Regions from separate parts of the Rhizobium sp. AG855 genome, predicted to be linked through region 3. Evidence: predicted binding sites of a transcription regulator. Region 3 holds the regulator's gene; each other region holds the start of a gene.
What was found. Region 3 encodes LexA, which represses DNA repair genes until DNA is damaged. Its sites were predicted from a motif close to TGTTCNNNNTGTGTTCNG; they were not measured.

Region 1 (5,740 bases), on a different contig from region 3:
GCCGGTGACAATCTCTTTGTGCAATGCACGAAACCGATTTGACGAAAGACAGGATCCTGCAACCAAAGAACGATCCGGCCGGGTTTATCCCGTTTGACACCGGCTGCAGTCTTTGACAGTTTCTTTCGAAACACAAACATTTCGGAGGAGACGTCCATGACCAGTCCGTCCATCGTCATCGCCAGCGCAGCCAGAACCCCAGTTGGCTCGTTTAACGGTGCGTTGTCCTCGGTTGCCGCGCATGATCTCGGCGCGGTTGCCATCAAGGCCGTGCTGGAGAGAGCGGGCGTCGAGGCTGGCGAAGTCGATGAAGTGATCCTCGGGCAGATCCTGACGGCAGGCCAGGGTCAGAACCCGGCGCGTCAGGCTGCGATGAAGGCCGGCATTCCGCAGGAAGCGACGGCCTGGGGCCTCAATCAGCTCTGCGGTTCCGGCCTGCGCGCCGTTGCCATCGGCATGCAGCAGATCGCCATGGGCGATGCCAGGATCATTGTCGCCGGTGGCCAGGAATCCATGTCGCTTGCGCCGCATTGTGCGCATCTGCGCAACGGCACCAAGATGGGTGACCTGAAGATGGTCGACACCATGATCAAGGACGGCCTGACGGATGCCTTCTACGGTTATCACATGGGTACGACGGCCGAAAACGTCGCGCGCCAGTGGCAGCTGACCCGCGATGAGCAGGATGCCTTTGCTGTTTCATCGCAGAACAAGGCTGAGGCCGCGCAGGTCGCCGGTCGGTTCAAGGACGAGATCGTGCCGGTCATCGTACCGGGCCGCAAGGGCGACGTCACCGTCGATCAGGACGAATATATCCGTCTGGGTGCAACGCTCGAAAGCATGCAGAAACTCAAGCCGGCCTTCGACAAGGAGGGCACTGTTACTGCCGGGAATGCTTCCGGTATCAATGACGGTGCCGCCGCCGCCTTGCTGATGAGCGAAGCAGAGGCCACACGTCGCGGTCTCACGCCGCTCGTTCGTATCGCTTCCTGGGCAACCGCCGGCGTCGATCCCAAGATCATGGGCACCGGGCCGATCCCGGCATCGCGCAAGGCACTCGAAAAGGCTGGCTGGAAGATTTCCGATCTCGACCTCGTCGAAGCGAATGAAGCCTTCGCCGCCCAGGCCTGTGCGGTCAACAAGGATCTGGGCTGGGATACCTCGATCGTCAACGTCAATGGCGGCGCCATTGCCATCGGTCATCCGGTCGGTGCTTCCGGTGCACGCATCCTCAATACGCTGGTGTTCGAGATGAAGCGCCGTGGCGCCAAGAAGGGACTTGCGACCCTCTGCATCGGCGGCGGCATGGGTGTCGCCATGTGCCTTGAGGCCTTCTGATCTGGGCAGCCTTGATGGCATCGGCTCAACATTGACACATCACCAATCTCTGTCCCGGTCTGCAGCCGGGATGGCTAAGCCATGCCGTTGCGACGGGAACCGTAACGGTTGATTCAGACGGGAAACCCTTACAGAAAAAACGGGGAGGACAGCATGAGCAGAGTGGCTTTGGTGACCGGGGGGACGCGTGGCATCGGCGCGGCAATCTCAATCGCTTTGAAGAATGCCGGCTACAAGGTGGCCGCCAACTTCGCGGGCAATGAGGAGAAGGCGAAGGCTTTCGAGGCAGAGACCGGCATACCGGTGTTCAAGTGGGACGTGTCCAGCTATCAGGCCTGCGTCGACGGGATCGCTGCTGTCGAGGCTGCGCTGGGTCCGGTCGAAGTGCTGGTCAACAATGCCGGCATCACGCGCGACGCCATGTTCCACAAGATGACGCCGGATCAGTGGAACGAGGTCATCAACACCAACCTTACCGGCCTCTTCAACATGACCCATCCGGTCTGGACCGGCATGCGTGACCGCAGCTTCGGCCGCGTGATCAATATTTCGTCGATCAATGGCCAGAAGGGCCAGATGGGCCAGGCGAATTATTCCGCCGCAAAGGCGGGCGACCTCGGTTTCACCAAGTCGCTCGCTCAGGAGGGGGCTGCGAAGGGCATTACAGTCAACGCCATCTGCCCCGGCTATATCGGTACAGAGATGGTTCGCGCGATCCCGGAAAAGGTCTTGAACGAGCGTATCATCCCGCAAATCCCGGTCGGTCGTCTCGGCGAACCGGAAGAAATCGCCCGCTGCGTGGTCTTCCTTGCGTCCGATGATGCCGGCTTCATTACGGGATCGACCATCTCGGCCAATGGCGGTCAGTTCTTCGTCTGATCGACCGTGTCTTTCGCGAAACCGTTAAGATTGGGGTCGAACGGATTGCGCCCGAAGTCTTAATATCCACTGCGTCCTATGGTTAACCAACTGTAATTCCACAGGATATAGTGGTGAACGAAACAGGAAAATCCCTGTGTCTGCGATTCGTCGCCGATTCGTTCCGGCTTTGATCGAGACGTTAACAGTCTCATGAAAAAGGCCGCCGAACCAAGGTTCGGCGGCCTTTTTCATGGATCGATCCGTTAGCGGCAACGCGCTTCGTAAGTGCGGCCGTAGCGGTCACGGTAGACGCAGTAGCCGGAGCGTTCCTGCGAGTTGCCAATCAGGGCGCCAGCGACACCGCCGACTGCCGCGCCAACGGCTGCGCCGCGGACGTTGCCGGTAGCAACGCCACCGATGATGGCGCCGGAAGCGGCGCCGATGCCTGCGCCACGCTCAGTCTGCGTGCAAGACGCCAGCGGTGCGATCAATGCGATTGCCAAAATGATCTTCTTCATCGTCCTATCCCTTTTTTACTCGCGTTAAATCCGACCCATCAACATCAGGATGATGAGAATGAGCAGCACCAGTCCAAGACCGCCCGACGGGCCGTAGCCCCAGCTCCGGCTATGCCCCCAGGTCGGCAGCGCGCCGACAAGCAGCAGAATTAGAATGACGATGAGAATTGTACTCATGTGGGGCCTCTCCTAAGCCGATGTGGAACATTGCGTTCTGTGCGACTGAACGCGACTGAAGCCAGTTTGTTCCCTTCGTTGTGTCGCTGCCGCCAGAAGCCGGAGCGTGTCATCGACAGCCGACCGTGCAAATGAGGTCCCCCGGACGCCGGGCTGGACGTGGATCGCTTCCATCGTATCGATGAACGAGCCAATAATCCGCTCCGTCCTTTCCTGGTGCTCCACCATCGGCAGATGGCCGCAATTGTTGAGGATGACGGTCTGAACGCGCTTCATCAACCGGGAAACACGCAACTGATGAGCGGGCGGAACGATTGCATCATTGTTGCCGACAATATTGAGAACGGGGACGGTGATCTTGGCCAGATCGTGGAGCAGGCTCGTGTCGGACATAAAGCGGATACACGCCGCTATGTCTTCGGGTCGCGCGCGGGCCAATTGCTGGCGGACTTCCTCCATCGCCTCGGTCGCCTTTTCGTTCTGCCAGGGGCAGTTCTTGTCGTAGACGCATTCGATGGAACCCCAGCGGAATTGTTCGGGTGTTGCGATCCAGCGGTTGAAGAATTGTCGAAAGAGATATGGGCCGACATGCGGCACGCGCAGGAGACGGGCCGCCAGCCGCTCCTGCCCCTCGAAGCGGCCACAGGCAAAGGCGCCGATCAAGATGACGGATTTCACGAGTTCGGGATAATCGCGTGCGATCAGCAGGGCCACGAAGCCGCCCGTGGAATGACCGACAAGATTGACCGGTTCGCCGCCGAAATCGCGTCTGATTGCGCTTGCATAGGCACTGGCAACCTCTTGTGCCTGGGGTGACTGGCCCGGCTTGTCGAGATGCCATGGGTGATGACCGGGCAGAGGATAAGCGAGCGATTGACCATGACGCACGGCGGCTGGCGCATAGGCCTCCCAAAAGGAGGGGGCCATGACCATGCCGTGAATCAGGACGAAATTTTGCTGGATCTCTCCGGATCCGATCCAGTGGGCAGGTGGGGGTGTCAGCGTCATCATAGGGTACCTCGACGCCCAAAACGCTGTGATGAAGACCGAGGTTCCACGAGGGCTATCAGCTTGTCGCCGGGCATTTGCGGTTGCCCTAAGCGATTCCGATGATTCAGCATTTTGTGTCGAAGTGCCCGACTCATTTCGACATCTAGCCGTGAACAAAGCCGGACTCAGCCGAGTCAACGATTCGTCGCCGATTCGTTCGCTCAGTGTTCCACCGTGGAAAATTGATTCCGATCAGACAGTTGTCAGGTTTTTCCGGGGCTTTCTGACTCGCGACTTGCCTTTGCCCGTGTTCGTCGCCATGTGTTGGCCAAGGGCAGCCTGACGTCGAGGAGACGGGCGTCCGACAAGTGGAGCGGTCATTGAATTCCCACCCCATGATTTTGAGCGGTCGCGGCGTTTCTGCTGTGCTGGGGCCGACGAATACCGGTAAGACCCATTTCGCCATCGAACGCATGGTCGCCCATGGGTCGGGTATGATCGGCCTGCCGTTGCGCTTGCTGGCGCGCGAAGTCTACACGCGGGTGGTCGAGCGGGTCGGCGTAAAAAACGTTGCTCTGGTGACCGGCGAAGAGAAGATCAGCCCGCCGAACGCCCGTTTCTCGGTCTGCACGGTCGAGGCTCTTCCGCGCGAAACAAAAGCCGCGTTCGTCGCTATCGACGAGATCCAATTGGCGGGTGACCTCGAAAGGGGGCATATCTTCACTGATCGCCTCCTGCATCTGCGCGGTCGCGAAGAGACGCTGCTGCTCGGGTCGGCTACGATGAAATCGATCCTGCTGCAGCTGCTGCCGGGGATCACGATCGTCGAACGCCCGCGCCTGTCGCAGCTTTTCTATGCCGGGCAGAAGAAAATTACTCGCCTGCCGCAGCGCACGGCCATCGTCGCCTTTTCGGCCGACGAGGTTTATGCGATCGCCGAGCTCATCCGCCGCCAGCGTGGTGGTGCCGCCGTGGTCCTCGGGGCCCTCAGTCCCCGGACCCGCAATGCGCAGGTCGGCCTATATCAGGAGGGTGACGTCGAATATCTCGTTGCCACAGACGCGATCGGCATGGGCCTTAACCTTGATGTCGATCATGTTGCCTTCGCGCAGGATAGAAAGTTCGATGGATACCAGTTCCGCAATCTGAATTCCGGCGAGCTCGGGCAGATTGCAGGGCGTGCCGGGCGCCATATCAAGGATGGCACTTTCGGGGTGACCGGGCGGGTCAATCCCTTCGATGACGAACTGGTGGAGCGGTTGGAGACGCATGTCTTCGATCCGGTCAAAGTCTTGCAGTGGCGCACTGCGCAATTCGATTATTCGTCGATTGCAGGCCTGCAACGCAGCCTCGACGCCGTTCCGAGGATCGAAGGATTGACGCGGGCCCTTCCGGCGACGGACCAGCAGGCGCTGGAGTTCCTGTCGCGCTATCCGGAGATCGCCGATATCGCAGACCGGCCGGAGCGTGTCGAAAAACTCTGGGAGGCCTGCGCACTGCCCGACTATCGGCGCATTACACCGGCACAGCATGCAGACCTCATCCAGAGCCTTTATTTCGATCTGGTTCGGCGCGGTACGGTGAATGAAGATTTTCTCGCCGATCAAGTGCGTCGGGCCGATCGTACGGATGGTGAGATTGATACATTATCGGCGCGAATCGCGCAGATAAGAACCTGGACTTACGTGTCGAATCGGCCCGGCTGGCTTGCCGATCCGACACACTGGCAAGAAAAGACGCGGGAAATCGAAGACCGATTGTCCGATGCGTTACATGAACGGTTGACGAAACGCTTTGTTGATCGCAGGACATCTGTGCTCATGAAGCGCTTGAGAGAGAATGCAATGTTGGAAGCT
Region 2 (5,740 bases), 350 kb from region 3:
CGCTACGAGGACTACGGCAAGGAAATGCTGCGCATCAAGGACCGCCAGGACCGTCCGATGCTCTACGGCCCGACCAATGAGGAAATGATCACCGACATCTTCCGCTCGTCGGTGAAGTCCTACAAGAGCCTGCCGCTCAATCTCTACCACATCCAGCTGAAGTTCCGCGACGAGATCCGCCCGCGCTTCGGCACCATGCGCTCGCGCGAATTCCTGATGAAGGATGCCTATTCCTTCGACCTGACCCAGGCCGATGCGATCCATTCCTACAACAAGATGTTCGTCGCTTACCTGCGCACCTTCGATCGCCTTGGCCTGCGCGCGATCCCGATGCGCGCCGATACCGGCCCGATCGGCGGCAATCACAGCCACGAATTCATCATTCTCGCCGACACGGGTGAATCGGAGGTCTTCTGCCACAAGAGCTTCGTCGATTTCGACATTCCGTCTGTTGATACTGAATTCGACGATGTCGCCGGTCTGCAGAAGATCTTCGACAAGTGGACCTCGGTCTATGCGGCGACGTCGGAAATGCATGACGAAGCGGCCTTCGGCGCCATCGGCGAAAACGATCGTCTGTCGGCCCGCGGCATCGAGGTCGGCCATATCTTCTATTTCGGCACGAAATATTCCGAGCCGATGGGTGCCAAGGTCCAAGGTCCTGACGGCAAGGAGCACCTTGTCCACATGGGATCATACGGCATTGGCCCGACACGCCTTGTTCCCGCCATCATCGAAGCCTCGCATGACGACAACGGAATCATCTGGCCGGCCTCCGTCGCGCCCTTCGATGCCGTGGTGATCAACATGAAGGCCGGCGACGAGGCCTGCGACAAGGCCTGCGAAACGCTCTATGCAGCGCTGCAGGCTGCCGGAAAGGACGTGCTCTATGATGACACGGACGACCGGGCAGGGACCAAGTTCGCGACCGCCGATCTCATCGGCGTTCCCGTCCAGATCATCGCCGGGCCGCGCTCCGTGGCATCAGGCGAAATCGAACTCAAGGACCGCCAGACCGGCGCCCGCGAGACGATGACGATCGAGGCGGCGATCAACAAGCTGACCGCCTGACCTTGACGGCTTGACGCTGTCGGACTGACCTGAGGGCAAGGAGTGACCATGGCGAGCAAGGCTGCTGGCAACGACACGGCAGGATCCGACAAGGGTTTGCCTGCGCGTGCCTTTTCCGGTTTCGAACGCATGGTGGCCTGGCGCTACCTGCGCGCCCGGCGAAAGGAAGCCTTCATCTCGGTGATCGCCGGTTTCTCCTTCATCGGCATCATGCTGGGCGTCGCGACGCTGATCATCGTCATGGCTGTCATGAACGGCTTCCGGACGGAGCTTGTCTCGCGCATCCTCGGCATCAACGGCCACATGATCGTCCAGCCGGTCGATCAGCCGCTGTCCGATTATGCCGAACTGGCCACGCGCTTCAGCGCTGTCGAGGGCGTCAAGATGGCGCTGCCGCTCGTTGAGGGCCAGACACTCGCCTCCGGCCGCGAAGGGGCGGGCAGCGGCGCTCTGGTCCGGGGCATTCGACCCGATGACCTCACCAAGCTCTCCGTTGTCTCCTCGAACATACGCCAAGGTGACATGGTCGGCTTTGCCGCAGGGCAGGGCGTGTTGATCGGCTCGCGCATGGCAGCACAGCTCGGCCTGTCGGCTGGCGATACGATCACGCTTGTTTCCCCGGAAGGCGATATCACGCCGCTTGGCGTCAATCCGCGGGTCAAATCCTATCCCGTCTCCGGCATCTTCGAGATCGGCATGTCGGAATATGATGCCTCGATCATCTACATGCCGCTTGAAGAGGCGCAGCTCTATTTCAACGTCGAAGGCATCGTTCAGTCGATCGAACTGTTCATCGACAACCCCGACGACGTCGACCGGCTGCGGCCGCTGATCGAACAGGCCGCTGGCCGGCAGATCTTCGTCACGGACTGGCGCCAGCGCAACCAGACCTTCTTCTCGGCCCTGCAGGTCGAGCGCAACGTCATGTTCATGATCCTGACACTGATCGTGCTCGTCGCCGCTCTCAACATCATCTCCGGCCTGATCATGCTGGTGAAGGACAAGGCGAGCGACATCGCGATCCTGCGTACCATGGGGGCGACCTCGGGCGCCATCATGCGCATCTTCTTCATGACGGGCGCTGCCATCGGCACAGCGGGCACATTTGCAGGCGTCGCGCTCGGCATCATCGTCTGTCTGAACATCGAGAGCATCCGCCAGTTCTTCTCCTGGATCTCGGGCACCGTTCTGTTCGACCCCGAACTCTATTTCCTCAGCCAGCTGCCCGCCGACATGAATGTCAGCGAGACGGTCTCTGTCGTGGTCATGGCGCTCAGCCTGTCCTTCATGGCGACCATCTTCCCGGCCTGGCGGGCCTCGCGCCTGGATCCTGTCCAGGCCCTGCGTTACGAATAAGGATGCCGATCCCGATGGCCAACGACATCGTTCTGTCTCTCACCGGCATCGACCGCCATTACGGTCAGGGCGAAACCGTGCTCTCGATCCTGAAGGGGGCTGATTTTACCCTGCGCACCGGTGAGACGGTGGCGCTGGTCGCTCCCTCGGGCACGGGCAAGTCGACACTTCTGCATGTCGCGGGTCTCCTGGAGCATCCGGATGCCGGCGAAGTGACACTGGGGGGCGTTGCCTGCCAGGAGCTGCCCGACGAACAGCGGACCGCAATGCGCCGCAACTCCGTCGGCTTCGTCTATCAGTTCCACCACCTGCTGCCGGAATTCTCAGCGCTTGAGAATGTGATGATGCCGCAGTTGATCGCCGGCCTGACCCGCAAGGAAGCGGCCGAGCGCGCCAAGCAGTTGCTCGACTATATGCGCGTCGGCCACCGTGCCGATCATCGTCCGGCCGAACTTTCCGGCGGCGAGCAGCAGCGCGTGGCGATTGCCCGCGCCGTTGCCAACGCACCGCTTGTCCTGCTCGCGGATGAGCCGACCGGCAATCTCGATCCCGAGACGGCGTCCTATGTCTTCTCCGCCCTCGAAGCGCTTGTGCGCCAGTCGGGCCTGTCGGCGATGATCGCGACCCACAATCACGAGATTGCGCGGCGCATGGATCGTTGCGTGACGCTCATCGACGGCAAGGTCGTCGAAATCCAGGCCTGATCCACTCTACATCCTTGGTTTCGTTGCGCGAGTGGGAATTTTGTTCCCGTGCGTGCCTTGGCTTTTTTAGGGTTGACAGAAGAACAAGAAGGGAACAAAATACAAACATAGAGGAAATAGGAGACAGACATGACCGAAATTATTCGTGACGTTGCTGCATTCACCTCCATGGCCGTATTCGTTGCCAGCATGACCCTCCTGATGCTCGCTCTGTGAGCGGGCATCGACGAAACCTGTAGACACCTGCCGATCGCCACAAACGTGACTGGACTTCGCAGACGCGAACATCGAAAATCTCGGTGATTCAATGTAATGCGAGGAATGGACGGTATGGGCGAGAGCACAAGCGGGATCGACGCACCTTCCGGATCGCTGACGGGACCGGGCTTCGTGCATCTTCGGGTGCATTCGGCCTATTCTCTACTCGAAGGTGCGCTCCCGCTGAAAAAAATCCTTGGCAAGGCCGTCTCCGACGACCAGCCGGCGATTGCGATTACCGACACCAATAATCTCTTTGTCGCGCTCGAATTCTCCCAGAAGGCGATCGGTGATGGCGTACAGCCCATTATCGGCTGCCAGCTGTCGATCGATATGGAAGACTCGACCGGTGAGAAGCGGGGCGGCAATGGCCATATGCCGGATCTGCCGGCCATCGTCGTGCTTGCCTCGGATGCTGCGGGTTATGAGCGTCTTGTCGATCTGGTCAGTCGCGCCTATCTCGGCGGCGATGCCGGCCAGCCGGTGCATGTCAAGGTCTCCTGGCTGAGGGAAAGCGGCACCGAGGGCCTGATTGCATTGACCGGTGCAGGCGGTGGGCCTGTTGATCGCCCGCTGCGCGATGGGCATGCAACGCAGGCACAAACGCGCCTTTTGACCCTGAAGGATCTCTTCGGTGATCGCCTCTATGTCGAATTGCAGCGCCATGGCAACTACGACCGCAGCCACGAGCGCCGCATGGTGCAACTTGCTTACGACCATGACCTGCCGCTGGTGGCAACGAACGAAGCCTTCTTCCCGGCGCGCGATGATTACGATGCCCATGACGCGTTGATGGCGGTCGCCCATAACGCCATCGTGTCGAATGATGATCGCTTCCGCCTGACACCGGACCATTACCTCAAGAGCCGTGCCGAAATGCAGGCCTTGTTTTCCGACCTGCCGGAAGCCCTGGACAATACGGTCGAAATCGCCCGGCGCTGCTCCTTCGTACTCTCCACCCGTAAGCCGATCCTGCCGCGATTCACCGGCGGGAGCGACGATCCGGAAGAGGCGGAACGCGAGGAAGCGCTGGAGCTTCGCCGCCAGGCAATCGAGGGTCTCGACAATCGTCTCGCCGCCTTGGGCATGGCGCCGGGTTACGAGGAGAAGGACTATCGCGAACGGCTGGAATTCGAGCTCTCGGTCATCGAGCGCATGAAGTTCCCAGGCTACTTCCTCATCGTTTCGGACTTCATCAAGTGGGCCAAGCAGCATGATATTCCGGTCGGTCCGGGCCGCGGTTCGGGTGCGGGTTCGTTGGTCGCCTACGCGCTGACCATCACCGACGTCGACCCCTTGCGCTTCTCGCTGCTGTTCGAACGCTTCCTCAATCCGGAACGCGTCTCGATGCCTGACTTCGATATCGACTTCTGCCAGGAGCGCCGCGAAGAGGTCATTCGTTATGTGCAGCGGAAATACGGCCGCGAGCAGGTGGGACAGATCATCACCTTCGGATCGCTGCAGGCGCGTGCCGCTCTGCGCGACGTCGGCCGCGTGTTGGAAATGTCCTATGGGCAGGTCGACAAGATCTGCAAGCTCGTGCCGAACAATCCCGCCAACCCGACGCCACTCTCCAAGGCGATCGAGGAGGAACCCAAGCTCCAGGAAGCGGCCGCCGAAGAGCCTGTTGTCGCGCGTCTGCTCGAAATCGCCCAGAAGATCGAAGGTCTCTACCGCCACGCCTCGACGCACGCCGCCGGTATCGTCATCGGGGACCGCCCGCTGTCGAAGCTGGTGCCGATGTATCGCGATCCGCGCTCCGATATGCCGGTCACCCAGTTCAACATGAAATGGGTCGAGCAGGCCGGCCTGGTCAAATTCGACTTCCTCGGCCTGAAGACGCTGACGGTGCTCAAAACCGCCGTCGATTTCGTCGTCGAGCAGCGCGGCCACAAGGTGGATCTGGCGGCGATCCCGCTCGATGACACGCTCACCTACGAGATGCTCTCGCGCGGCGAAACCGTCGGCGTGTTCCAGGTGGAAAGCGCCGGCATGCGCAAGGCCCTCATCGGCATGCGCCCCGACTGCATCGAGGACATCATCGCGCTTGTGGCGCTCTATCGCCCGGGTCCGATGGAGAACATCCCCGTCTACAATGCCCGCAAACACGGCGAGGAGGAACTGGCCTCCGTCCACCCCAAGATCGACTATCTCCTGAAGGAAACGCAGGGCGTTATCGTCTACCAGGAGCAGGTCATGCAGATCGCCCAGGTGCTCTCAGGCTATTCGCTCGGCGAAGCCGACCTTCTGCGCCGCGCCATGGGTAAGAAGATCAAGGCCGAGATGGACCAGCAGTCGGCCCGTTTCGTCGACGGTGCGATGAAGAATGGCGTCTCCAAGCCGCAGGCCAA
Region 3 (5,740 bases):
GACGCCAATCGAACCGGACGGTTCTAATCGATTTGCATGTTGATTTGCGTTTGGCGGAGTGTCTGACACACGCTTTGATTGTCTGGTGCGGATGGCCTATTCTGCTCTGCGCCCGCGTTTTTCGCCGGGCTGCGGGTTGAGTTCAGATGGTGCATCTGCGCGAGAATAATCCTGATGTCGAGGGGGAGGCGTTGCGCGCGCCGCTTGGCGAATTCGCGCCGCCATTGCGCACCGATCATCCGGTCTCCCGCCCCACCAGGAGCCGGGTCGCGCGCCTCAACGTGAGGCTCCGGAGCCTGCCCGCAGAGATACGCATTGCTGCTGGCAAGGAGAGCGGGCAGGGCCACCTCTTCCACTTTGTTCCTGTCTGTATGGGTCTTGGTGAAGTTGTCTGGTTCAGCCTCCCTGTGCCCCCGTCGACGACGATCCTGTTGGCACTTCTGCCACTTTCCCTGATCGCCCTTTGGTTCAGTCTTGCCGGAACGAACCGCCGGGCGCTGTCCCTGGCGGCCTTGATGGTGGTCGCCGGAATGCTGCTGGCGGACGCGGAAACGCGGAGGATGGCGACGATCATTCTTGACGCCCCGGTGGTAACGACGGTGACCGGAGTGGTGGAGCGGCGGGAGGCAGGGGCCGCTGGCGAATGGCGCTATGTCATCCGTTTGTCCGCAACCGCAGACCCCGTACTTCGGCGCCCTCCGCAACGCATCTCGCTGCTGGCCCGCAGCCGTCATGGAGTGGTCCGGATTGGTGACCCGATCACCGGACGCGTGCGGCTCTCTCCGCCGTCGGGGCCGGCGCTGCCCGGCATGAACGATTTCGCCTTTCAGAGCTATTTCGCCGGCATCGGCGCTGTCGGCTTTTTTCTCGGCGCACCCGAGCGCCCGTCGATTGCGCGTGCGGCCGAGAGCGATCTGTGGACGCAGGTGGACCAATCGCTGTTTTCACTGCGCGACCGGATTTCAGACCGTATCCATGAAGTCTTGCCCGGAGACACCGGCGCATTCGCCGCATCCATCATAACCGGCGAACGCCGCTCGATGTCGAAGGAGGCGACGGACGCGCTGCGCCTGTCGGGTCTCGCCCACATCACCGCAATTTCCGGCCTGAACATGGCGCTTGCTGCCGGCATCTTCTTTGTCGGGTTGCGCGCTCTGCTGAGCCTTTTTCCAGGCCTGGCGCAGCGCTATCCGGTCAAGAAGATTGCCGCTGGCGGTGCGCTGTTGGCGGCCACAGCCTATGTCCTCATTTCAGGCTACCAGGTTTCGGCACTGCGGGCCTATCTCATGACGGCGATCATGCTGGTTGCCGTGCTCATCGACAGACCTGCCATCAGTCTGCGCAATCTGGCCGTTGCCGCGACGATCATCCTGATTGCCCAGCCTTCGGCGGTAATGGGGCCGAGTTTCCAGATGTCCTTTGCCGCAACCGCAGCATTGATCGCGGGTTATGCCGCTTGGAGAAAGGCGCCGCGCTCGATCTGGCCGACGCCAACATCCACCTCTGGAAAACTGGCGACCTTTGCCGCCAAGTTTGTCGGCGGAACGCTTGCAACCTCGTTGATCGGCGGGCTCTCGACAGCGATCTTCGCCGTTACCCATTTTCATCGGCTGTCGACGCACGGGCTGGAGGCCAACCTTGCCGCCATGCCTCTGATTTCGATCATCGTCATGCCGGCGGGCTTCATTGCCATGCTGGCGATGCCGTTCGGTCTCGACGCCCCCTTTTTCTGGATCATGGGAGGCGGGCTCGATCTCGTGCTGGTGGTCGCCCACACCGTCGCCGGTTGGGGAGAGGCAGCCTTCATTCCCCGACAGCCGACCTGGTTTCCGGTGCTTGTTGTGGTCGCTCTTCTGCTGATGACCCTTCTGCACACCGGGCTCCGGCACGGCGGCACCGTGCTTCTCATCGTCACCTTGGCAGCGGCCTTTCTGCGTTCTGGCGAACAGCCGGCGGACCTCTTGGTCAGCGAAGATGGCCGCATGGTCGGCTTTTGGTCTCAACAAGAGCGGGTGGGGGAGGGGAGGGTCCTTGCAAGCAATCGCAAACGCCCTCCCCCCTTCCTCTTCGATCAATGGCAGCCGGCACTGGCCGCCGACCACCATCTGCCCCCGAGTATGGAAAGTGCACCCGTGCTCCCGCCGCCTGCAGACTGGAAGAAGGAAGAAACCTGGGATTCCGCGACGATACAATTGGCGAGACAAACGCTCGAGCAACTGGTCCAGACAGCCAAAACGGACCGCTTCACCTGCATCCGCAGCGCCTGCGCCGCAAAACTTGTTGATGGATGGACGGTGTTGACCGTTGACCGCCCGGATCTTGCCGGACCTGCCTGCGACGTCGCCGATATCGTCATCCTTGGGGGCCGCAGCCGCATGAAAGGCTGCCGGTCGACTGCAACATTCCTCAGCGAGACAACACTGCGCACAAGCGGCGCCGTGGAAATCCGGCTTGGCGCCCACCACGACAAGACGATTGAGATCTCGCCCGCCTTGTCAGGCCCGCCACGGCCCTGGACAATCCATCGTCTCTACGATTGGCGCACAGGCGAAACCGCCAGGCAGCACGGCATAGACTCAGGAGATAGCAAGGACAAAGATAGCGACAGCGAGACGGAACGGAAAAACGGCCCCCACAATCCCGCAATGCCTGTCCGTCAGTGATATCGGCGGATCAAGCCGACGAGCTTGCCCTGGATCTTGACCCGGTCCGGCGGGAAAATCCGCGTCTCGTAAGCCGGATTGGCCGCTTCCAGAGCGATCGAAGCGCCACGCCGACGGAAGCGCTTCAAGGTTGCTTCTTCGTCATCAACGAGTGCGACGATGATGTCGCCCGGATTGGCGTTGGAGGCATTGCGGATGATGACGGTATCGCCATCGAGGATGCCGGCGTCAATCATCGAATCGCCTTTGACCTCAAGTGCGTAATGGTCGCCGGCACCGATCATTTCGGCGGGAACGGTGATGTCATGGGTGTTGTTCTGAATGGCCGAGATCGGCACCCCGGCCGCGATTCGGCCCATGACCGGTACGCTGACGGAGGAATTCTGGTCTTCGACACTCGGTCTGGCGGGCACAGGCGGCGGCGTCTTGCCCAGGCTGCCCTCAATGACACTCGGTGCAAAACCGCGCCGCGGCTGCAGGCTGGGTGTATAGGCTTCCGGCAGCTTGATGACTTCAAGCGCACGCGCCCGATTGGGAAGCCGGCGAATGAAACCGCGTTCCTCAAGGGCCGTGATCAGTCGGTGAATGCCAGATTTCGACGCAAGATCGAGGGCATCCTTCATTTCGTCGAATGAAGGCGGCACGCCCGATTCCTTCATCCGTTCGTGAATGAAGAGAAGCAGTTCCTGTTGCTTGCGCGTCAGCATATGCAGAGCCCCGTTTGTGAAACAAATCCAGAACAGACACTATATGTTCCATTTGTGTTCCGCAAGTGGATAAATTTCCGTGAACAACCGTCGCGAAAATGCGATAGGCGTCTTCACCGTCACCGGATGACTGCGGCCATCGGACCTATCCCTGTCAATCGGGTGACACCTGTCCCTGTCGGATCCCTTCCAAGCTCCTGTGAGAAGATCGAAATGCTGAAAGACCTGGAAAAGACCCTGCTCGGTAAGCAGGTCGATCAACTGACATCGGCCGAGAAGAAGGTCCTGAAAAAGGCGCGGGAGCGACGCACGGTTTCGACGAATGCCGGTGAGGATTTCCTTGCCGGTTCGAGCTTCGGTCAACGCGTGGCAGACAGCATCGCGCGGATCGGCGGTTCCTGGAGTTTCATCATCGGCTTCCTGCTCTTTCTGGTCGCCTGGGTGATTCTCAACACGGTCATTCTGGCAGCGCGCCCGATTGATGCTTACCCCTTCATCTTCCTCAATCTTCTTTTGTCCATGGTCGCAGCCATCCAGGCGCCGATCATCATGATGAGCCAGAATCGCCAGGCGGAACGGGACCGCTTCATGGCGGCCAAGGATTACGAGATCAATCTCAAGGCTGAGATCGAGGTTCTCGCCCTTCATCACAAGATCGACGAACAGGTGGTGAAGGAACTGCGCGAAACGCGTGCCGAGATCGATACCCTGCGCCAGGCGATCGAAGCTCTTACAAAACAGTCGGGCCGTTCCTAAGTGTCTCGGCGAACGAAGGTCTCTGTCATGACTGAAACAAATCCAGCGCCCCGCGCCGTCGACCACCTCGTCCTGCCGGTGATTGACCTCGATACCGCCCGGCATCGTTTCACGCAGCTTGGCTTTACCGTCGCCGCAGACGCCCGCCATCCTTTCGGCACGGAAAACGCCTGCGTGTTTTTCGGCGATGACACCTATCTCGAACCCCTCGCCATCGGCAGCCGCGAAGACTGTCTTGAAGCGGCCAGGATCGGCAATGTCTTTGTCGCACGCGATCAGGCGTTCCGCTTCCGGCGGGGGGACGGTCTCTCGGCCATTGTCGTCAAGTCCGACGATGCGGAGGCGGACCATGCCCGCTTTGTCGCCGAAGGAATGAGCGGCGGCGATCTCTTGCGCTTTTCCCGCGAGTTCCGCTTTCCCGATGGGCGCACTGTGGAAGGATCTTTCCGGCTCGCCTTTGCTGCCGATCTGCGATCACCTGATTTCTTTGCCTTTTCGTGCCAGCGTGTGAACCCCTTGCCGGCCGATCGTGGAGCGCTTCTGGTCCATGCGAACGGCGCCGTGGGACTTGCCCGGATCGTGCTGTGCGAGGACAATCCGAGCGACTTCCAATATCTCCTGGAAACGGTGCTGGGCCAGCGTGCCGTGACGGCCCATTCCTTCGGCCTGTCGATGGCAACGGCCAACGCCATCGTGGATGCGCTGACGCCTGAGGGGCTGGCGGCGAATTACGGACTTCCGAATTCGCGCTCTGAGCGTGGCCTTCTGGCAGCCGTGGTCGTGGTCAAGAGCCGTGATCTCGGCGTGACAGAAGCCTGCCTCGCTGCTAATGGCGTCCGCTATCACAAAACGGGTGCGCGCCTAGTGGTCGCGCCGGAAAAGGGCCAGGGCGTCGCCTTCGCCTTCGAGGAGTTGAAATGAGCACTGTGACCAATTCCGAAGTCGTCGTCGGTGAAGGCGAAGGCAAGGCCGTGTTCTCGCAGAAGGGCCGCTTTGCCCTGATTGCCGGCCCATGCCAGATGGAAAGCCGCGACCATGCTTTCATGATCGCCGGTCGGCTGGTCGAGCTCTGCCGCGAACTCGGCCTCGGCCTCGTCTACAAGTCGTCCTTCGACAAGGCCAACCGCACCTCGCTGTCTGCTGAGCGCGGCATCGGCCTGGAAAAGGCGATGGAGGTGTTTGCCGACATCAAGAAGGAATATGGCATTCCGGTCCTGACCGACATCCACACGGAAGAACAGTGCGCTGCAGTCGCCCCGACAGTCGATGTCCTGCAGATTCCGGCCTTTCTCTGCCGCCAGACCGATCTTCTGGTCGCCGCCGCCAAGACCGGCCGTGTGATCAATGTGAAGAAGGGCCAGTTCCTCGCGCCCTGGGATATGAAAAACGTCTTGAACAAGCTCAATGCCAGCGGCAATCCCAATGTCCTGCTCTGCGAGCGCGGCGCGTCTTTCGGTTACAATACGCTGGTCTCAGACATGCGTTCGCTACCCATCATGGCGGCCATGGGTGCCCCGGTGGTTTTTGATGCGACCCATTCCGTACAACAGCCGGGCGGGCAGGGCGGCTCCTCCGGTGGTCAGCGCGAATTTGTTGAAACGCTGGCGCGCGCGG

Region 1: the regulator LexA is predicted to act here: its motif matches at 4,099-4,116, upstream of DFO46_RS18290 (helicase-related protein).
Region 2: the regulator LexA is predicted to act here: its motif matches at 3,211-3,228, upstream of dnaE (DNA polymerase III subunit alpha).

What each region holds. Positions count from the first base shown of each region.
Region 1 covers NZ_RAQG01000004.1:307,705-313,444, forward strand. Annotated here, with positions in the region: gene DFO46_RS18265 (acetyl-CoA C-acetyltransferase) at 157-1,338, shown strand; gene DFO46_RS18270 (beta-ketoacyl-ACP reductase) at 1,492-2,217, shown strand; gene DFO46_RS18275 (glycine zipper domain-containing protein) at 2,463-2,717, opposite strand; gene DFO46_RS18280 (DUF3309 family protein) at 2,742-2,894, opposite strand; gene DFO46_RS18285 (alpha/beta hydrolase) at 2,907-3,902, opposite strand; gene DFO46_RS18290 (helicase-related protein) at 4,280-5,740, shown strand, end outside.
Region 2 covers NZ_RAQG01000003.1:1,986,511-1,992,250, reverse strand. Annotated here, with positions in the region: gene proS (proline--tRNA ligase) at 1-1,071, shown strand, start outside; gene DFO46_RS09805 (lipoprotein-releasing ABC transporter permease subunit) at 1,120-2,427, shown strand; gene DFO46_RS09800 (ABC transporter ATP-binding protein) at 2,442-3,131, shown strand; gene dnaE (DNA polymerase III subunit alpha) at 3,462-5,740, shown strand, end outside.
Region 3 covers NZ_RAQG01000003.1:1,633,377-1,639,116, reverse strand. Annotated here, with positions in the region: gene DFO46_RS07915 (ComEC/Rec2 family competence protein) at 147-2,663, shown strand; gene lexA (transcriptional repressor LexA) at 2,657-3,370, opposite strand; gene DFO46_RS07905 (DUF1003 domain-containing protein) at 3,584-4,126, shown strand; gene DFO46_RS07900 (VOC family protein) at 4,154-5,047, shown strand; gene kdsA (3-deoxy-8-phosphooctulonate synthase) at 5,044-5,740, shown strand, end outside.